DNA from 4 places in the Pseudoalteromonas sp. SG43-3 genome. Region 4 is predicted to be linked to each of the others. Evidence: predicted binding sites of a transcription regulator. Region 4 holds the regulator's gene; each other region holds the start of a gene.
What was found. Region 4 encodes sigma-54, which starts transcription at its own class of promoters, with help from an activator protein. Its sites were predicted from a motif close to GTTGGCACGNNNNTNGNNT; they were not measured.

Region 1: a site for sigma-54 is predicted at 3,129-3,147, ahead of H5157_RS11240 (BON domain-containing protein). Genes of this name have one in related genera too.
Region 2: a site for sigma-54 is predicted at 2,806-2,824, ahead of H5157_RS01160 (EF-hand domain-containing protein). Genes of this name have one in related genera too.
Region 3: a site for sigma-54 is predicted at 2,201-2,219, ahead of H5157_RS17535 (PA2169 family four-helix-bundle protein). Genes of this name have one in related genera too.

Annotation. Positions count from the first base shown of each region.
Region 1 covers NZ_JACJFC010000010.1:87,221-91,476, reverse strand. Annotated here, with positions in the region: gene tal (transaldolase) at 1-81, opposite strand, end outside; gene yaaA (peroxide stress protein YaaA) at 307-1,086, shown strand; gene H5157_RS11245 (mechanosensitive ion channel family protein) at 1,207-2,163, shown strand; gene H5157_RS11240 (BON domain-containing protein) at 2,735-3,055, opposite strand; gene srmB (ATP-dependent RNA helicase SrmB) at 3,329-4,256, opposite strand, start outside.
Region 2 covers NZ_JACJFC010000001.1:230,949-235,204, forward strand. Annotated here, with positions in the region: gene H5157_RS01130 (amidohydrolase) at 1-352, opposite strand, end outside; gene H5157_RS01135 (energy transducer TonB) at 525-1,007, shown strand; gene H5157_RS20830 (hypothetical protein) at 1,164-1,310, shown strand; gene H5157_RS20835 (energy transducer TonB) at 1,329-1,559, shown strand; gene H5157_RS01145 (calcium-binding protein) at 1,616-1,852, opposite strand; gene H5157_RS01150 (calcium dependent protein) at 1,862-2,098, opposite strand; gene H5157_RS01155 (hypothetical protein) at 2,285-2,512, opposite strand; gene H5157_RS01160 (EF-hand domain-containing protein) at 2,537-2,770, opposite strand; gene H5157_RS01165 (sensor histidine kinase KdpD) at 3,101-4,256, shown strand, end outside.
Region 3 covers NZ_JACJFC010000023.1:5,029-9,284, forward strand. Annotated here, with positions in the region: gene aceK (bifunctional isocitrate dehydrogenase kinase/phosphatase) at 1-1,127, shown strand, start outside; gene H5157_RS17530 (LysR family transcriptional regulator) at 1,147-2,085, shown strand; gene H5157_RS17535 (PA2169 family four-helix-bundle protein) at 2,263-2,706, shown strand; gene H5157_RS17540 (biopolymer transporter ExbD) at 3,021-3,416, shown strand; gene H5157_RS17545 (TonB-dependent siderophore receptor) at 3,490-4,256, opposite strand, start outside.
Region 4 covers NZ_JACJFC010000001.1:67,694-71,949, reverse strand. Annotated here, with positions in the region: gene lptA (lipopolysaccharide transport periplasmic protein LptA) at 1-21, shown strand, start outside; gene lptB (LPS export ABC transporter ATP-binding protein) at 18-743, shown strand; gene H5157_RS00355 (RNA polymerase factor sigma-54) at 813-2,312, shown strand; gene hpf (ribosome hibernation promoting factor) at 2,339-2,626, shown strand; gene ptsN (PTS IIA-like nitrogen regulatory protein PtsN) at 2,631-3,083, shown strand; gene rapZ (RNase adapter RapZ) at 3,102-3,947, shown strand; gene H5157_RS00335 (HPr family phosphocarrier protein) at 3,990-4,256, shown strand, end outside.

The DNA of each region.
Region 1 (4,256 bases), on a different contig from region 4:
ATGCTTTTTAATAGCTTCAATATCACCAGTGTCGGCTACGATAGATGAATGTTGTTTTAGCCTTTGTAGAGCTGAAGTCATTTGCTTTCCTCATTCCAAGCAAGTTAAAAGAAAAATCTAATCACTCTTAATATATACAATCCATACTGCAACAGTGTGACAATGCTTGATAGGTCTTATGTCCTTATCAATAGAAAAACGGCAATGCATGGGTTATTAAGAGAGGATTTATTTAAACAAAACGTGCTTTTCGTTTCATTTAATGTTGAAATTGACACTAAATAAATTACAAGTCAATAGCTAACTATGATCACTGTTATTTCACCTGCAAAAAATCTTGATTACGAAACGCCACCCGCAACAGACAAGTTCACTCAGCCTGAATTACTAGAGCACAGCGAAGAGCTCATGAAAGTATGCCGTGAACTAACACCAGCGCAAATTGGCAGTTTAATGAAAATTAGCGATAAGCTATCTGGGCTTAACGCAGCACGCTTTAGTGAGTGGGCACAGCCGTTTACACAAAGTAATGCTAAACAAGCAGTGCTTGCCTTTAATGGCGATGTATACGGCGGTTTAGATGCAAGCACGCTTAAAGCTAGCGAGCTTGATTACGCACAAAACCATTTGCGTATTCTCTCGGGTTTATACGGCTTATTAAAACCACTTGATTTAATGCAAGCTTACCGTCTTGAAATGGGCACCAAGCTTGAAAACTCGCGTGGCAAAAACTTATACGAGTTTTGGGGCAGCGTAATAGCGAACAAACTAAACGACGTATTAAAAGCACAAGACGCGCAATACTTAGTTAACCTTGCTTCAAACGAGTACTTTAAAGCGGTAGATAAAAAAGCATTAAATGCACAAATTATTACCCCACACTTTAAAGACTGTAAAAACGGTCAATATAAGGTAATTAGCTTTTACGCTAAAAAAGCACGCGGCATGATGGCGCGCTACATTATCGAAAATAAAGTAACGCAATTAAGTCAGCTTAAAGAGTTTACTGTGGCGGGTTATTACTTTAGCCCTGAGGCAACAGTTAAAGAGCTTGAGCCGGTATTTATGCGTGACGAACAAAATTAGGTCATAAGCTTAAATAAACAATTGAAAAGCCATGCATTGCATGGCTTTTTTGATACTGGCGTTATATTTGCAACTATATCTAATATTAATGAGATTATTAATTAAATAGGTGCAAACAAAATGATCAGTATTCCGTCAGTTGGCGAAGCCGAAAAACTAATAGAGGAAAAGCTCGGAGGGTGGTTTGATGTTGTTATCAGCCATATCCCTAATTTTATAGTGGCAATTGTAATTGCCATAGTATTTTCAATATTGGCGCGCTTTGCTGGCAAGCTGATGAAAAACGTGTTGCGCCGCTCTCTCGATTCAACGCAAATTGCCGACTTAATGGCGTCAATATTTAAAGTTATTGTGTTGTGCATAGGTTTATTTATAGCGCTCGATTTTGTTGGCTTAAAAGGCACTGTTACTTCGCTACTTGCTGGTGCGGGTATTGTGGGTTTAGCCATTGGTTTTGCGTTTCAAGACATGACCGAAAACCTAATTGCAGGTATAGCAATGGGTGTACGTAAGCCATTTAAAACAGGTGATGTAATAGAAACCGATGATGTGTTTGGTTCGGTGCATTCTATAAACCTACGTAACACGCTAATAGAGAGCTTTTACGGGCAACTAATACTTGTACCAAACAAAGTCTTATTTAGAAATGTACTAAAAAATTACACCACGCTAGGTATAAGACGTATAGAAGTACCCGTAGGTATTTCGTATGGCGACGACATAGAAAAAGCAAAAGACGTTATAGTCGATAAAATTAACGAATTTGACTTTGTAATACGTAAAGACGAAACCGCTGTATACGCTGAAGGTTTTGGCGACAGCAGCATTAACTTACTGGTGTGGTTTTGGATTAAATACCCAGGCGAGCCTGACTTTATGACGGTACGCCACAAAGGTGTTGTTGCCGTTAAGCAAGCATTAGACGAAGCTGATATTAGTATTCCTTTCCCAATTCGTACTTTAGATTTTGGTATTAAAGGCGGTGAGAAACTCGATGCCATGATAAGCGATAAAATAAGCCAGCAGTCATCCAATAAAGACAGTAGCGACGGTGCTGACTCTAGCCAAAGTGAGTAATTTAGTTAAAACTCATTAGGCAAAAGCATTGGGAAATAGTTACTTACCAACAGCGCAATTTTACAGAGTAAAATTGCGCTTTTTTATAAATGGATTATTAGCTAAAAGTTTAAATACCTAGTTTTGTGTTTATTGAATATCAATTCTAATTAGTTGCGTTTGGTCATGGGAGTATTAACAAGTAAAAGTAGTGTTTACCTAACGATTTTTTTACTGCCTTTGCTGCACACTCTGAAATAACGCCCTCATCTATTTCAATAACTAAATCATCCTTTTTAAGCCCGTTAGGTCGGCTAAAGAATCTGTGTAAGCTTTTTCAGTATCAATTGGGTTAACTTAAGGGTTAAAAGAGCAAAGACAAACACGCTAGCATCAATTCTAAATTTATCTTCATAAGTATAAGTGTGAGCTATCGTTTTAAGGGGAGGAATAATCGTATTGCTTAGGCTTTATTTTATCTCTTTTACAGCAGCAAAATTTGCCTTAAACTGAATATAAAAAAGCGCAGCTTGTGTTGGAGTAACAAGCCGCGCTTATGAATTAGTTATACAAATAGGTTTTGTGGTGCGTATTAAATAACGCTAATTTTGTTACGAATGATTTTAACCCCATCTATATTTTCTAAAAACTTTTGAGCTAGTGCGCGCTGAAAACCAGTTTGTGCTTCACCGTATAAATCTACTTCACCATTTTTTACCTGCACACGAATATCACTTAACGCCAGGTTAGGGTTAGTTCGTAGGGTGTTGGTGATAGTTTGTTGTAGGTTAGGTTGAGTGGCTACACTGCTTACTACGGCCATATTGGTTGCTGCACTTACCTTTGTAGCGCAAGCTAATAAAAATAAACAACAAAATGATACTAAAGCGATAGTTAACTTGAAGCGGTTCATAACTTAATCCTTACATTACGGTGAATAGTGCAGCCACAAAATGGAAATTCCATCGGCTAGGTTATCTTTGTAGTTACAATTTCGGTGCCAATATTAACGCTATGAAATATAAGATAATTTTATTAAGTGGAAATTAAGGTGGGCAAAAATTACATTTAAATGAGTATGAGTTACATGCTTGGGTTACATATGTAACAGGTACAAACAGCAGAGCCTGTAAGGCTTGCATTAAAAAAGCCGACAAAAGTCGGCTTAGAATAAAAATATGTTAGGTTACTTTTTCTTTTTAACCTTGGCCTTTTTCTTGGCTTTCATTTTTACTGGATCTTTACGCTTTTTAGCCGGCGGCTTAGCTTCTTTATGCTGTGGCTCAACACCTTTAATTACACGGCGTTTTAGTTTTTGTTCAACGTAGCGCTCTACTTTATACAAAATACCAATGTCATGTGCTTCAACTAACGATATTGCAATCCCTTTTTTACCAGCACGGCCAGTACGACCAATACGGTGTACGTATACGTCGGCAGTGCGCGGCATATCAAAGTTAATAACGTGGCTAATGTCAGATACGTCAATACCACGTGCGGCTACATCGGTCGCAATTAAGATACGTGTTTTGCCACTGTGAAAGTTTTCCATGGCTTTCATACGTTTGTCTTGTGGCATTTCGCCGCGTAACCAAGCTGCTTTAACGCCGTTATTGGTTAGCTCGCCAATCAGTGTTTCTAAACGCTCACGGGTTTTAACAAACACAATTGCTTTAGTCACGTCTGGACCATTTAAGGTATTTACTAAAAGCTCTAGTTTATGATGATAGTCATCGGCTAAATGTACCCACTGGTGAATTTTAGCTTTTTCTTTACGTGACGATTCAGCTTCAAGCAGTGCAGGGTCGTTTAATGTTTTTTCAGCAAACCTTTCTACGCTGTCACCTTCGAGTGTTGCTGAGAATAAAAAACATTGGCGACGATTTTTAGCTTCGTCACAAATACGGCTCATTTCTTTTTTGAAACCCATGTCTAACATGCGATCTGCTTCATCGATAATAAGCATTTCTACGTGTTCAGCATGAAAGTTTTCGGTTTCTAGGTATTCCATTAATCGACCTGGTGTGGCGATTAAAATATCGTTATTTTTTTCGAAAATTTCTTTATGCGTGCCGTAGTTAATACCGCCTGTTACTACACCAATTTTTAGGTGT
Region 2 (4,256 bases), 160 kb from region 4:
TTAGTTTATTCGTTACTTCATCAACCGATTCTGCACCGCGTACATCAAGTTGCGATAAATTATCGCCAAGGCCAATAACGTGCCCATGAGCATCAATTAAGCCTGGTAATAAGGTATTACCGTGCGCGTCAATTAGCTTGGCATCTGGGTAGCTATCTTTAAGTGTATCGCTACCTAGTTTTACTACCTTGCCATTTTTAATAACGAGGGTAGTAAACTGCTGTACTTCACCTTGATATAAAGGGGTATAACCGTTGGCATTATAAATTACTTTTGTTTGTGCAAGAGTGTAACTAGAACTAGCGCAAAGGCTGGCTAGTATGAGTGGTTTGATTATTTTTTTGAGCGACATGGTTACTTAATTTTCATTGTTAATTTACTTACATTAACAAACTTGATTTTATAATACCAATGAATTGATAGGCCTCATTATAAGGTTTTTCTCTTTACTAACTGTTTACAAAATAGGTAATTGATGTGATTATTTAGTATGTAAAACAATCAATAAAGCATAAGGAAACGCTATGAAAGCCCTCTATTTATTACTCCCATTAACTTCATTACTTGCGGCATGTGGAGCAACACCTACGACAGAGGAAACTGTTGAAAAGCTAGATTATATAGATTTATCAAGTGTTGAGCTGCGCGATAGGGTGAAAGACTATTGGAATATTTTAACAAGAACAGAACCACAATATCCAATAGCTGCTGCAAAAAAAGGTCTTGCAGGTTGTGTAGAACTCATGACTATCATTAATTCTGAGGGTAGGGCGCAAGGATATAAAGTAACCTCCTCATATCCTAAAGGGTTATTTGATGAAGCCGCAGCTCAATCTTTAAGTACATGGGCCTGGTTGCCTACTAACGTAAATGTAGCTAAACAGCCTGTTCTTACTCATATTAGAATTGATTTCACTATTGACTCAAAACCAGTAGGTGAAAAATATTTAAAGAATTGTCCGGCTGGCGAAGCATTTCAAATAACGGGAGAAAGAAGAAAGTCATAAGATTTTAAGTGGAGTATTTATATATCTCACTTTGGTGGTGCACAGGTAATTGATGCAACTACTTAAAAAATTATTTATAACGAATTAATAAGGGAATGCTATGAAAGCTCTCTATTTATTACTCCCTTGAGCATGATGCTGACAGCCTGTAGCTCAATGTCTGATAAACAAGTAAACGATGAAATGCCGAGTTTTATTGATTTATCAAGTCCTGAACTGCGAAGTAAGGTAGGTGAATACTGGGATGTTGCTAAAAGAGTTGAGCCGCGATGTCAGATAGAAGCTGCAAAGAAAAGTATTTAAGGCTGTGTTGAGTTTGCTATGTTAATTAATTCACAAGGTGAAGTCCAAGGGTATAAGGTTGTCTCGTCTTACCCTGAGGGCGTGTTTGATATTGATGCGGCAGCTGCTGTGGGTTTATGGCGCTGGAAACCGACAGTTGAAAATACGAGTAAGCAACCGATTCTAACTTATCTCAAAATGGATTTTATGGTGAGCCCAAAACCTACTGATGCAGAGTACTTAGCGCATTGTTCTAAAAATAAAGTCTGAACGTAATTAATAGTATAAATATAATAAGCTAGGTGTTTGTGTACCTAGCTATAAGACTACTTACTTGCATATAAACTGTATTCACTTAGCGTTAGCTTGCCGTCTTTGTCTTGATCATAGCTTGAAAATCGAGACCACAAAGCGGGGTCTACAGCGGTTTCTGAACGTGTTAAAAAACCATCCTGGTTTCTATCAAGTTTTTCAAATTGCTCTGCAACATTGTTGCTTGCAGCAAAGCCTAATGTGCTAAAAATACTAAACGCAAAAAGCGCTATATAGCTTGTTTTTTTCATGAAAAATACTCAGTAGAGATTATTGGTAAGGTAATTTTTAAATTCGATTAACGAAATTTGGTTATCTTGGTTTTTGTCCCATTTTACAAATGTGTTTAATAGTTGTGGTTGGGGATCAAGTTCGTCATGCGTTAAATAGCCACTTTTGTCGCTATCGAGGTGATCAAAGCGTTGCTTTACATCAAGTGCAGCGGCATCAAAGCTTAATAGCATTAAGATGCTTATAATAAGGGGAAGTATCTTCATGGTGTTCCTTCCAAAAGATGTATTTAAAGTTTGTGGCTAAAATAAAGTGAAAAGGAAAAAGCACTTGCCGTAATTTAACTCCCAACATTAAATCCTTTTACACACTCCCTCAGGGATTATGGCAAATGCTTTTAATTCCAGTTTACCTATAACAAGCTTAAGTAAAGCTTAATCAGTAATTACTCATTAAGGTTTAAAGCTTTCAAATTCTTTTTTTGAGACTTTTTCATCACCGTCTTCATCTAAGTCGGCAAATTGTCTCATTACTTCCTTATCTTCCTTTGCTTCTGCAATTGATATTTGTCCGTCCATGTCTTTATCTAAGTGGGCAAAACGCACATTTGTTGGCGATGCAATTACGGTGGCACTAATTGCTAAAAACATTAATGAAAAAGCGGCTATAAGTTGTTTCATAATCACGTTCCTTATTAAATGAGTTTATTGAATAAATTTTTTGAATTCATCTAGCGACAATTGCCCATCTTGATTAGTATCAATTTGAGAAAAATTCTCGTGTAACACAGCATCTTCACCTGCTTCGGCTTCACTTAATGTGCCGTTACTGTCTTTATCAAGTTCGTTAAAAGTCGCGTGAACGTCCATTGCGTGTGCATTAGCGCCTAAAAAGCCTAAAGCCAGTAATGATGAAATTACTAAAATGCGTTTGTTCATAATTATTTCCTTATTGATTAAAGTTATTACTCCTATTACAAAAATGGTGCCAATAATAATTGTTGTTATTTTTCAATTGGTTATTGTTTTAGCTTTAAGCCAGTGAGAAGTTTTTACTGGGTTTATTGTAATTTTTGTGCGCCTTTTGCAACACTATTTAATGGGGTTAAAAGGGAGTTTATTAAAATCAACGAGTTACGTTGTCTCTATTTGGCGACACATTGTTTTGTAGTGCTGGCTGTTAATCGTATTAAATATAATTGCTGGTTCAGCTAGTGTATAAGGTAAGCACTTAATAATAGAACGCTTAACTTAAAAGGACTAAACGAAATGCCAGCAACCATAGCTAAAAAATACCAAGCAATGCTTAACTGGCGGCCTAATTTAATTGGGCAATTTGCAATGAGTATGCTGCTTTCGTTACTGCCGCTTTCTATAGTGGTGATCGTATTTTTAAATGCGCTTAATAAGCAATTAGCGGTTACTCAAAGTATTGTGAGTAGCAACTACCAAGTTACTAAATCGTTTAACACTTTAAAGCAAGAACTCAACAGTCTTGAACGCGCCACTAGACAAAACTGGGTATTAAAAAGTGAATCGCTAGATAAGCTCATTGTTGATAAATGGCAATCATCCCTACAAAGCATTGATGAGCTTAAATTTGTAAACACGAATAAAGAGTATATCAACCAATGGCAACGCTTATATACCACCTTACAAACCGCGCATGTAGAGCTTGTTGAGAAAAAACAACAGCAAGCTGAGCTATTTGTGCCAGTGAGCGATTTAGTTGCTGAGCTTACTTTATGGTTACGTGATAAAAACGAAGCGCAAATTACCAATAACCAAAAAGAGCTTACAAGCCTGCAAGCGTCATTTATAAATTGGCTGGTGGCACTTATTCCACTGACTTTAATTGTTGGGGGAGGTTTTTTATGGCGCATAAGTGGGCGGCTAAAAGGGTTAACTACGGTTATTGATAAGCTTGGGCAGGGGCATTGGCAGCAAAAAATATCTGTGAAAGGTTCAGCTGAGCTTGTTGAGCTAGGAGAAAAGCTTCAGTGGGTGCAAGAGCAACTACATATGCTTGAGCAGCAAAAAGATACTTTTTTACGCCATGTAACTCATGAGCTAAAAACGCCGCTTGCTTCAATGGTCGAAGGCACTGACTTATTAACTGATGAAATAGTAGGTCCAATTACCGCTGAGCAAAAAGCAGTGCTTGAGCTTATTAGCCAATCTATGGTGCGCCTTCGTACAATGATTGACAGCTTGCTGAGTTATAATGCTATTCGCACCAGTAAAGATAGCCTAAGCGAAGTTGAATTTAGTCTTCTTATTAATAAAATTAATAGCCATTTTGAGCATCGCTTAACTGCGCGTCAGCAAGCTCTGCAGTGGCAAAATACTTTACCTAACAAACCGCTTGCTTTACCTAGTGAGCTTATTGAGATGATTTTAATTCAGCTTATTTCAAATGGCTTAA
Region 3 (4,256 bases), on a different contig from region 4:
CGCCTTTTTATCGAAATAAAGCAGCCTATATTGTTGGTCGTGTTGTTTCAAAAAGTGGGGTTCAGCCCTTTATAATCGCTGTATTACACGATGAAGATAACGGATTATATCTAGATGCACTTTTAACTAAGTCATCTCAAATGCGTGTTATTTTTGGCTTTGCCCGCGCCTACTTTATGGTAGAGACTCATGCACCTTCAGCACTTGTCCGGTTTTTAAATCAACTTATGCCAAACAAAACACTTGCTGAGCTCTATAATGCAGTGGGTTTTCATAAACAGGGGAAAACTGAGTTTTACCGAGAGTTTTTAAATCACTTATCTCACTCTAGTGATGAGTTTACAATTGCACCGGGGACTCCCGGTATGGTGATGATGGTATTTACCCTCCCCTCATTTGGCTATGTTTTTAAAGTAATAAAAGACAAATTTGGTGAGAGTAAACCCTTTGGCCGTGATACCGTATTAAAGCGTTATCAACTGGTAAAAAATCATGATCGTGTTGGCAGAATGGCCGATACCATAGAGTATTCTAACGTCGTATTTCCTTTAGCGCGTTTTGATAGTAATTTACTTGCGCAATTACATAAAACAATTGGCTCATCAATGATAATTGAGGGCGATTGGTTGATCATCAAGCATTTGTATATTGAACGGCGCATGACACCTCTTAACTTGTTTTTAGAAAATGCTGATGAAGAAAGTGCCGCCGACGCGATTGAAGAATATGGGCAAGCCCTAAAAGAAATGATTGCTGTTAATATATTCCCCGGTGATATGCTCTTAAAAAACTTTGGTGTAAGTAAGCACAAACGTATTATTTTTTACGATTACGATGAAGTTCAATACCTAACCGATATGAACTTTAGAGCATTACCAAAAGCAAAGAGCTATGACGACTATTTAATGGATGAACAAAGTTACTCTGTTGCACCACAGGACGTATTTCCTGAGCAACTTTGTACATTTGTAATGCCAAACCCTATGTATAAAAAGTTTTTACTCAGCACTCATCCTGAGCTTATAGATGTTAGCTTTTGGAAGCAGGCACAACAAAATATAAAAAATGGTCAGGTAAGTCATATTTACCCATACCCGACAGCACAGCGCTTTATTCACCACTGGTAAGCGCTAAAGGACACACACAATGAATATAAGCAAAATAGATTTAAATTTACTCGTTTACCTCGATACATTGCTGCGAGAATGCAACGTAACACGCGCTGCTAATCAATTGAGTATAACGCAACCTGCAATGAGTAATGGCCTTAAACGTCTTCGTAACTTATTTAACGACCCTATTTTAGTTCGTACCAGCGATGGTATGGTACCTACCGAGCGTGCTTTGGAGTTACAACCCGTTATTCGTGGCATTTTAATGACCCTTGAAGAAACTCTAGCACCTAATCGAGAATTTGAGGCAAGCCAAAGTAAGCGTGTGTTTAGAATAATGGCCAGTGATTACGCTGCAAGTACATTAGCACCAAAGCTTTTAAGTAAATTGCACGAAGAAGCCCCCGATACTACTTTAGATATACTCACACCAAGTGATGTCACCTTTCATGATGTAGAAAACGGTAAAGTAGATATGGCAATCAACCGTTTTGAAAACTTACCGCAGTCTTTTCATCATAAACGTATTTGGAAAGATAGTTTTTGCTGCTTAGTAAAAGCCGATAACCCTATAATTGAAAACTTTAGCCTCGACAGCTATTTAAAAGCACGCCATATATGGGTGAGTAAAACAGGTTTTGGTGTAGGTGTGGGCATGGACCCTAAAGATGTGCAAAAACTTGGCTGGGTTGACGAAGCACTTGCTCACTTTGGTAAGCATCGTAATATTGCCACTTTTACGCGTAACTACCATGTAGCAATTCATTTAGCTAAAGAGAAAAATTTGATTGCGACCCTTCCTTCAAAAGCCGCAAATATATATTTAGATGATCCGGGGCTTAAAATTTTAGAGCCACCATTTCCAATTCCTCCTTTTGAGCTTGATATGATTTGGAGCCCACTGTTACATCGCGATGCGAGTCACATTTGGTTACGTCAAAAAGTAGCTGAAGTAGCTGAAGAGCTAAAATAACTTTATTACACAATATAATGTAAAAATTGCTAGGTTAATTTTTTGCCTGTTAACTTAGCACCCTACTGAGATAAAATTAAACCAATAAAATCAAATAACTACATAATCATTAAAACTTGGAACATACATTGCTTTTATTAAATTGAACTATACATTCATTTAATTAAAGAGGTCATTATGAACACCCATCAAGGATCAGAAGTAAATCATATTACTGACATCATTCAAGTTATGAACAGCGGCATCGATTTTTATCAAAAAGCACAGGAAAAAGTTGAAGACCCTGCTATTGGTGCACTTTTTCAGCGTATGATAGATGCCCGAAAAGTGAGTGTTGAGCGCTTGCAGCCATATGCAATTAATGAAAAAGGCGAACGCGAAGATGGCTCATCTTTCGCAGTTGAAGCACGACGTGCGTACACAGCCCTATTGACTACTTTCACCTCACACAACGACAGCACGTATGTAAAAGAGCTTGAAGAGGTAGAAGATAAAACCCTTGAAGAAATTAAAGCAGCAATGGATAAACCGCAACCAGCTGACTGCGAAGCTGCACTGGCTAAAACATTATTAACAATGCAAAGCTGCCATGCAGAAATGAGCCGTATGCAAAAGCATTAAGCTGACATAGCGCATAACTAGAACCCAGCCTCGAGCTGGGTTTTTTATTGCCTCTAATACCAATCTACATAGTTTTTTAAGCAATTTAACAAATTGCATTACATTATAACGATGCTAAATAGACCCCATATATAAGCAGAACGGTATTAACACCGCCTTATTTCACCACATTTTAAATACATAATTAGTACAAATATTTAATGTTATTAGAATATTTATTTAACCACGCTTTATTTTTACTGTGCTAATTTTGTTAATAGGTACCTAAAACCTTGCTGTGGCGCCGCAGCATTTAATTAAAAATAAGGTCCAATATGAAAAGCAAACTAACCAAACTGCAAAATGATGCTGATGTAGATATGACCCCGATGTTAGACATAGTGTTCATATTACTAATTTTCTTTATTGTAACTACATCTTTTGTAAAACCTGTGGCTATTGAATTAAACCGACCACTCGACAGCCCTCAAATAGATAAGCCTGTTAAAAATGCTTTATTTAGAATTGATGAAAGTAACGGAGTATATTTTTCTGGGAGGTTAATTGATTTAGAGCAAGTTGCGACTAATTTAGCTATGTTCGCGGCTGAATATGAAATAAGTTCGGTACTTATAACTGCAGACGAAAACAGTACACATAATACTTTAATGAATGTAATGAATAATATTAAGCAATACGATGATTATCCAATAAGTTTGATTTCTAAATAAAATCAGCCCAAGTTAAAACCAAAAAAAGGGCCTTACGGCCCTTTGAGTTAAATAACAAAAGGGAGGTTATTAATTAAAAACGGTATTCTGCACCTACGTAGTAGTAAGCACCGTTAAATCCAAATGGAGCCGAACGACGTGAGTAGTCAAACACACCTGAGCTACTTATTACTGTGTTGCCACTAGCATCCACAATAGTACCTGAGCGAGAGTTACCTATTTCATTTTTATCTGGGTAAACATCGAACAAGTTATTTGCACCAATATTTACTGATAAATCTTCAGTAACGAAGTAGTTAACTTTAACGTCAGTTAAAATTTCTGCACCATACGTTTGACGACCGCCATCTTCTACTGTGTATTCACCAAAACGATTAAGTGACAGGTTAACAGTCCAATCATCACGTTGATAAAGCGCACTTAAGTTAATACGGTCCTCTGGTTGCCACTCTTCTATAATAGAGATGTCTTCAGCTGAGAATATATCTTCTACTTTTACTGTCTCAAGGCTTGAGCCAGCAGGAGAGAACAACGATACAACATCTGTTTTGGTAAAGTTAGCTGCAAGTGTAAAATCAAGCGTGCCGCCTAAACCTTCAGTGTTCCACGTTGCTACAAAATCAACACCACGAGTTTCTGTATCAGCACCATTTAAGAAAAACTGCCCTACGCCAGCACCTGCACTATTTAGTGCTGCATCAAGGCTTGTAGATAACCCTTTACCTAAGCGATCACTAATTACAATACGGTCGTCAATATCAATCGAGTAGTAATCAACGGTTACATTAATATTATCGGTAACGTTATACACAATACCTAAACTACGGTTTTGTGATTTTT
Region 4 (4,256 bases):
GGCGATAAAGGTCAACCATGAGCACATTAAAAGCAGAACTATTAGCAAAAAGCTATAAAGGTCGTGAAGTTGTAAAAAACGTCGGCCTTGAAGTACAAGCTGGCAGTATAGTTGGCTTACTTGGCCCTAACGGTGCTGGTAAAACAACGACTTTTTATATGATTGTAGGGCTTGTTCCTAGCGACAAAGGTAAAATATCTATTGATGATAACGATATTACTCTTTTACCTATGCATAGTCGTGCTAGATTAGGCATAGGCTACTTACCACAAGAGTCATCGATTTTTAGAAAGCTGACTGTTTATCAAAACTTAATGGCCATTTTAGAAACGCGCAAAGAACTAAATAAACAAGCCAGAGAAGACACGCTCAATAACTTATTAGATGAATTTAGCATACAACACATTCGTGATAGCCAAGGTATGGCATTATCGGGGGGAGAACGTCGTCGTGTAGAAATAGCACGAGCGCTGGCAGCAGATCCTAAATTTATATTACTGGATGAACCGTTTGCCGGTGTTGACCCTATTTCGGTATTAGATATAAAGAAAATAATAGAACATCTTAAAAATCGTGGGATTGGTGTATTAATTACCGACCATAACGTAAGAGAGACCCTTGATGTTTGTGAAAAAGCCTACATTGTTTCTCATGGGGAGCTGATTGCATCAGGTACTCCAGAACACGTATTAAATGATAAAACAGTACGCGATGTTTACTTAGGCGAGCAATTTAGGCTGTAACATTTACGCCATGTCTTTAAGCATCTGCTAGTATTAATTATAACAACATAAAAGGATTGTTAGAGATACATGAGGCAATCACTACAGCTGCGCATGGGCCAGCAACTTACAATGACTCCACAGTTGCAACAAGCTATTCGTTTGTTGCAACTCAGTACATTGGATCTCCAGCAAGAAATACAAGAAGCTCTCGACAGTAATCCACTATTAGAGGTTGAAGAGGCAGACTATTCCGAAGACGCTGCTGGTAAAAACGAGCAAAAAGCTGATACCGATGACATAACTGTTAGCGCATCTGCTGATGATGCTCCGAGCGAATACGAACAAGATACTGGTGAAGCACTTGCAAAAGACACGCTAAGTGACGACATGGCTATGGATGTCAGTTGGGATGAGTACATGAGTGCCGCTCCTGCAGCCTCATCAGGTCCAATGCCTGAAGACGAATCAATATACCAAGGCGCCTCTACTGAAACGCTGCATGAGTATTTAATGTGGCAATTACAACTAACGCCATTTAGCCCTACAGACGAAGCTATTGCTATTGCTATTGTAGAAGCTGTCGATGATTCAGGTATTTTAACACTAAGCTGCGAAGAGATTTTAGAAAGCTTTAATCAAGAAAACGAAGATGATAACGAAGTCGAACTTGATGAAATTGAAGCGGTATTAAAACGCATCCAACTGTTTGATCCTGTTGGTATTGCTGCACGTAGTTTACAAGAGTGTTTGTGTATTCAGCTTAATCAATTTGATAAAGAAACACCTTATATTAATGAAACGAAAATGATTTTAACCGAGCATATTGATCTATTAGCAGCTCGCGACTATCGTACATTAATGAAAAAAACTAAGCTCAAAGAAGAAGAGCTTAAAGAAGTAATGACACTAATACATACTCTCAACCCAAAACCTGCAGATACTATTGTAAGGGAAGAATCTGAGTATGTTATTCCTGATGTGTCAGTTAAAAAAATTAAAGGCCGCTGGGTTGTCGAATTAAACCCAGATAGCATGCCTAAAATTCGTGTTAATAGCCAATACGCAGCAATGTCTCGCACTGTAAAATCAAGTGGCGACAGCCAGTTTATTCGCTCACATTTACAAGAAGCTAAATGGTTTATTAAAAGCTTAGAAAGTAGAAACGACACGCTATTAAAAGTTACTAATTGTATTGTTAAGCAACAACAAGGCTTTTTTGAACATGGCCCTGAAGCCATGAAACCAATGGTTTTAAATGATGTTGCTGAAATGGTAGAAATGCACGAATCGACAATTTCTCGCGTAACTACTCAAAAGTACATGCATACACCCCGTGGTATATTTGAGCTTAAATATTTTTTCTCAAGCCATGTAAGTACTGAAAACGGTGGTGAATGTTCATCTACAGCAATACGTGCGCTTATCCGAAAATTAATCGCAGCAGAAAACTCAGCAAAACCATTGAGTGATAGCAAAATAGCGGATATATTGGCTGAGCAAGGAATTAAAGTAGCGAGACGTACAATCGCAAAATACCGCGAATCTCTTGCTATTCCACCGTCAAATCAGCGTAAAAGTCTGATTTAAGACGCTAAACTAAGAGGGTAATGCTTATGCAACTAAACTTAACTGGTCGTCACGTAGAATTAACCGATTCACTAAGAGACTATATTAATACTAAATTTGCGAAGCTTGAAAGACACTCTGATCATATTAATAATGTTCATGTCATTCTCGATGTAGAAAAATTAAATCAAAAAGCAGAAGCCACAATACACGTAAGCGGTGCTGAGCTATTTGCCTCTACAGAACATCAAGATATGTATGCCGCTATTGACTCGTTGATCGACAAGCTCGATCGCCAAGTAATCAAACACAAAGAGAAGCTTGCTCGACACTAATATGATGAAATTAAGTTCACTTATATGCCAGGACTGCAGCAAAGCTGCGGTCCTTTTTAATAGCAAAAAAAGAATTTTAGAGTTCATTAGCGAACTTGCTCACGACAAACTTCCGTATTTACCGCAACAAGATATTCTTAATGCTTTAATGAGCAGAGAGAAATTAGGTAGTACAGGTATAGGACGTGGCATTGCTATTCCTCATGGAAGAATGAGCGGTGCAGAAGAGCCTTTGGCTTTAGTGCTCGTTAGCGAAACTCCAATAAACTTTGATGCAATCGATAATCGCCCTGTTGATATTTTTGTCGCACTCATCGTACCAGATGGCGATAACCAGCAGCACTTAAAGACTCTAGCAACCATTGCTGATAAACTAAACAACAAAGATTTTTGTAAACAGTTACGCAGTGCAAAATCTGATACTGAGCTTTACCAAGTTATTGTCGATCAATCATAGTTTTATAAAGGGTGTTAAATGGAGTTAATTATCATAAGCGGCCGTTCTGGTTCTGGAAAGTCGGTTGCTTTGCGCGTTGTAGAAGATTTAGGTTATTATTGCGTAGATAATATTCCAGTAAACCTACTACCTTCATTAGTTCGCAGTGTGTCTGATAGCTACGATAAAATTGCTGTTAGCATAGATGTGCGCAACATACCTAAAGAACAAGATGAATTTAACGATATTCTTGAATACTTACCAGGCTTTGCAAACCCTACGTTATTTTATTTAGATAGTGACGATCAGACATTGATCAAACGCTTTTCTGAAACACGCAGATTACACCCACTATCAATAGACTCGTTGCCTCTTGATTTAGCCATCAAAAAAGAAAAAGAATTACTTGATGTATTAACCACTCGCGCCGACTTTATGATAGATACGACTGATTTAAGTGTTCATCAACTCGCTGAATCTATTCGTGAAAAGATTTTAGGTAAAAAAGATAAGCAACTGATTGTCACATTTGAATCATTTGGTTTTAAACACGGTATACCAAAAGAAGCAGACTACGTATTTGATGCACGCTTTTTACCAAATCCACACTGGGAACCAGAGTTGAAGCCTTTAAATGGGTTAGATCAACCGGTTAAAGACTATTTAGCTAATCACAGCATAGTGCAAAAATTCACATGGCAAATTCAAACATTTGTACAAACGTGGTTACCGCATTTAGAACGAAATAACCGCAGTTATTTAACCATTGCTATTGGCTGTACAGGTGGGCAACATCGCTCTGTGTATTTAGCGCAAACTATCGGTGAAAGTTTTGCAATGACACATCCCAATGTAAAAATTCGCCATCGCGAACAAGAAAAATAATATAGCTGAATAATCACCTGTTCAGCTTAGGTAGAGTAAGTTATGCATTGTGAAGATACCTTTTTAATAAAAAACAAATTAGGCTTACACGCCAGAGCAGCTACTGTGCTTGCGCAATTAGCAGTACAATTTGATGCTACAATCACATTATTCCAAGATGACAAAGAAGCAGCAGGCGATAGCGTACTTGCATTAATGTTACTTGAAAGTAGCCAAGGAAAAGAAGTTAAAGTTGTTTGTAAAGGCCCTGATTCTGAGCAAGCTTTACACGCTGTTGGAGAATTAATAGCACAACGCTTTAATGAACAA